One region of the Paenibacillus sp. V4I9 genome, then DNA from elsewhere that is predicted to be linked to it. Evidence: riboswitches for the same ligand, from Rfam matches in the RefSeq annotation. Region 1 holds a riboswitch; the other holds the start of a gene.
What was found. Region 1 has a riboswitch for ZMP and ZTP ahead of rpiB (ribose 5-phosphate isomerase B). Riboswitches for the same ligand answer to the same signal wherever they lie in the genome.

Region 1 (2,170 bases):
TGTTTGCTCAAAAAGTTTGTCATATTAAATTCCTCCTACAGGATAATCTTATTTGTTAAGTCTTTATTCATTGAGGTAAATGGCTAACAATCCGCATCGGGTGCGGCTGTTTGATAGAGCTGATCAGCGATATCTTGCGAGTATACTGCCCTTGTACCACCGACCAGCTTAGGCCGGGTAAAAGCCATCGTTACATAGGCATGGCCAATGTTTCGCACTGGCGGTCTTGCTGGCACAGCAACTGGGCGCAGATGCATCCCGATGAGTGTGCTGCCAATATCGATTCCGGCATGTGCCTGAATCATCTCGACAACGACCGGCTTCGCGAAATGACGGTACGCATAGGAGGCCATCGAGCCTCCGGCCCTTGGCACCGGAATGACAGAGACAGGCTCAAGCTGAGGCGCATGCGATAGCAGCTCTTCCTCAATAACAATCGCGCGGTTCAAATGCTCGCAGCATTGAAAAGCTAAATGCAGCCCGAACTCGCGGCTTATTCGCTGCGCCGTTTCAAAAATCGGCTTGGCCGCATCCAGCGTACCCGATGTACCGATCCTATGCCCGAGAATTTCACTCGTGCTCGTTCCGATAATCAGAATGTGACCTGATCTTAGATTGCCGACTTTGACCAATTCCCGAAGATTCGTTTCCAAAGCCTCGGCAACATTAGAAAGAATGGAATCTGTCATCGTGATCCCTCGTTTCTCGAATTTTCCGTTAGGAAATATTCTATGGATGCAGTGTGAAACGGTCTTCGATACTTTGCACTTTGTTAATCCGATTCTGGTGGCGAACACCTTGAGAAAACTCGGTTTCGAGCCAAATTTTCACGATTTCCTCTGCTACACCCGGTCCAATAACACGTTCCCCTAAGGCAAGTACGTTCGTATCATTGTGCTCACGCGTCGCTTTCGCTGAAAATAGATCATGCACAAGTGCACAGCGGATGCCCGGAACCTTATTCGCGGCAATCGACATCCCGATACCCGTTCCGCAAATCAGAATACCTTTGTCAGCTTCGCCTGATACCACTTGCTCACAAACTTTAAGCGCATAGTCGGGATAATCGACCGAATCTGCACAGGTGCAGCCGTAATCGACGACTTGATGACCTAATGACTCAATAAAAGGAATGATAACATCTTTCAAACGATAGCCTGCATGATCCGCACCTAAAGCAATTTTCATGAGTAGAACGCTCCTTTGCTTGTTCGAAATTCGACCATCCTATTATATCCCAAAGCTCACCAGAAAACGAAAAAAAGAGCGGACACGCTAGAAAACGCGCGTTGCTCTTTTGCCCAGGCGACCGGCCGTATAGCTCAATGCTCCATTGTGGTTACTCCCACTCGTCGCCAGTTACATTGAGTCTTGATTGATACCTCTATTTTATCGCATTCTACCCCATGTGTAAAGATGTATCCGCAATTCGTATATATAGAACGTGAGTTATTTGGAGCCTTCGTTTCGTGCACGTATTTTCTGAACCAATTTATCTAAACTCCCGCTGATTTCCTCGGCCGTTTGTCGGTAAGTCTCTATGGAGCCTCCGAACGGGTCAGAAATGTCAAAGTCAGGAATCGCATGTTCAAGTTTATAAATGCGGCTTCTTTCTTCTACAGACACTTCTTGCGAAAGAGCCTGTTTGAGCTGAAGCTCCGTAACGAGCTGCTCCCTTTCCTCAATCGCCTGTAAAATATGAGCATCATCCAGGGCGTACTCTTTGAGCGTAAAAGTCTTTTCAATCGCACCCGGAAACCGCTGAATGACCGTACGCTTATGACCCATCGTCATCGTCAAAATGAGATCAGCCCAATTCACTTCAGACTCTTGGATCGCCAAAGAACTAATGGACTCCTTGAAGCCCGCTTCCTGTAAAAGCGATGCACTATTTCGGGAAATTGGACCACCCGTCACCGCGGATACCCCTGCTGAACGAACCTCCGCCGCAAGCCCTTCTTGATGCACCCTGATACGCAGCAAACCTTCTGCTAATGGACTGCGGCACGTATTTCCTGTACAGACAAATAGAATTCGCAACATGATTCCCTCCTAATCATAAGCATAAGCTAAGATGAAAACTTTATATACCCTATTGTATCATAGTAAAAACTTGATCCCAAACGTGAGCAAAATAAGCCCGCCAAAAGCCTCGCCATACTCGCCTACC
Region 2 (2,170 bases), 5.1 Mb from region 1:
TTACACTTAAAACAAAAATGGAGTGGTGAAATGAGTAAAGGTAGAGTTTGGAACAAGGGTAAGCGCAACGGGGGTGGCGGACCAGCAGCCGGAACGGGTTATAAGGAAAAGCTAGCGACCACCATGCAAGCGGAGGGTAAACCCGCTGAGATTATCGATCTTAAGAACCCGATTAATCAGGTTCAACGTATGAATCGTGAGAATTGGGTCGAGAGACCCGTTCGTGTTAACCGTGAACAGCCTAAAGAATAAAATAAGCCTATCCAGCCTCTTTGAGAGGGCTGGATAGGCTTATTTTTTATTTGTTTGGGTAGAGGGAGAAGAGCTTACCCACTGTTAAGAAGGAGATACGGACTCGGCTCGAGTGATTAGGATACATGATCATGCATAATCGGCCGGGAAGCGATAGTGTTTTTTGTGCTTCTGGTTTATTGTTTTGTTCTATACAATTGATGTGGGGAATATGGGAGGGAATGTTGTACAGCGTACAACAATTTCCATCATTTCTTCAGGACAAAGGTGAAGATGTTGTATTTTGTGCAACAATCGCGAGGATAACGTGAATAAACTTTCCAAATGTTGTACAAAGTGCAACAACTTTACATCGATGAGCGAGTAAGCAAGCAAATGTTTGAAAATTTACGTCTGGGCGCACCATGCTTTATATCAACCTTAATAAACGCACTCGCACACACACACACACACACACACACACTCTCACATTTACACTCACTTTCGCTCTCGTCCAAGGCAAGAGTAAGCCGTTTATCCTTATAGAGTAGGTTATTACTCCAAATTCACATTAGACAACTGTCCCGCTTGGTAGTAAGGGTAATCCATCTTTTGTTGAACTAGCTGTACGAAATCTGAATCAGTGAGCGATTCAATGACGAATAATCCTAAGTCAATGGAGGCCGAAACGCCGCCGCCGGTAAAGAGATTCCCGTCTCTGACGATTCGTTCTTTAATGACTTCGGAACAGTAAGGCGTCAATAACTCATAGGCGGAAGGATTGGTGGTTGCTTTTTTTTCATGTAGGAATCCGGCTGCACCTAGTAATAACGCACCTGTACACACAGAAACCTTGTAAGTCACATTACCTGAGGTTTGGAGCCAAGTGATGAAGGCAGAGTCGAATCTAAGGCTTCTCGTTGAAAATCCGCCAGGAACAAACAGGAGATCATAACCCGATAGATCGGGATAGACATGCGTCACCTTAAGGGTTAAGCCTCGGTCGTCCGTAATTTCCTCCTTATTGGAGCAGAAATCCCAAGTGACGTTTTCTTTAGCTCCCAAAATACCCATCCATGTGATAGCTTCATAGAAGCCGGCGAAGTCTAACGCGGTCATCCCATCAAATAGTACGAATGCCATTTTCATAAACAGCCACCTGACCTTTCAATTGTCATAAAAGCACAAAAAAGCACTTGATCAAGGATCAAATACTTTGCCCAGGCGTACGGCTGCTTGCGATGTGCTCCCTCATGGTTATCCATGTTTACGCCAGTCACACATCGGTTTAATTTCTATAATCTTACAATTTCCAACTCCGAAATTCAATAACTTTTTTCAAGCGGCGACCATGACTTAAACCCCTCACGTCCCCATATGAATTGAAGAGGTGTTCGTTGCGCACGTCATTATGGCCTACCAAGCAGGGAGGGAATGACTTATGAAATTAGTATTTAAGCTTGAATTAGAAGAAGCGAGAGTCATGATCGCAGCAGGCATACAAGCGGCAATAGAAGCGAAAGCAGCCGAAACGATATGTATCGTAGACGACGGCGGATATCTAATTGCATTAGAAAGAATGAATGGCGCTCGCAATACGAGCCCGGAAATCGCCATAGCTAAGGCGTTTACAGCTAGCAATCACAGGCGTTCTACACATTTGTTCAATCAGCCCGGCGGCCCAGCGACCATCCATGGTGAGGCATTTGGGATTCATGCCATGATGCCTGGTAAATTTGCCATTTTCGTCGGGGGACTTCCGATTGTGGTGAACGGGAGTGTCATTGGCGGGGTTGGTGTAAGCGGAGGGAATGGTGAGGATGACATAGCGGTAGGGGTTGCGGCGTTAAAGGCGCTGCAGTGTTATTTGGGTAACGCGTACGAAGTCATGACAGAGCCTGATATAAAGAAATAGGCATCATTTCAAATAGTAAAGCCC

Region 2: linked by a shared signal. The riboswitch ahead of QFZ81_RS10805 (DJ-1/PfpI family protein) and the one ahead of rpiB (ribose 5-phosphate isomerase B) in region 1 are both predicted to bind ZMP and ZTP.

Annotation. Positions count from the first base shown of each region.
Region 1 is NZ_JAUSZE010000001.1:7,468,168-7,470,337, reverse strand. Features, by position in the region: gene QFZ81_RS34445 (serine hydroxymethyltransferase) at 1-23, opposite strand, end outside; gene QFZ81_RS34440 (TIGR01440 family protein) at 84-689, opposite strand; gene rpiB (ribose 5-phosphate isomerase B) at 730-1,188, opposite strand; ZMP/ZTP riboswitch at 1,293-1,373, opposite strand; gene QFZ81_RS34430 (low molecular weight protein arginine phosphatase) at 1,450-2,043, opposite strand; gene QFZ81_RS34425 (manganese efflux pump MntP) at 2,101-2,170, opposite strand, start outside.
Region 2 is NZ_JAUSZE010000001.1:2,370,526-2,372,695, forward strand. Features, by position in the region: gene QFZ81_RS10800 (hypothetical protein) at 31-252, shown strand; gene QFZ81_RS10805 (DJ-1/PfpI family protein) at 787-1,380, opposite strand; ZMP/ZTP riboswitch at 1,443-1,521, opposite strand; gene QFZ81_RS10810 (GlcG/HbpS family heme-binding protein) at 1,673-2,146, shown strand.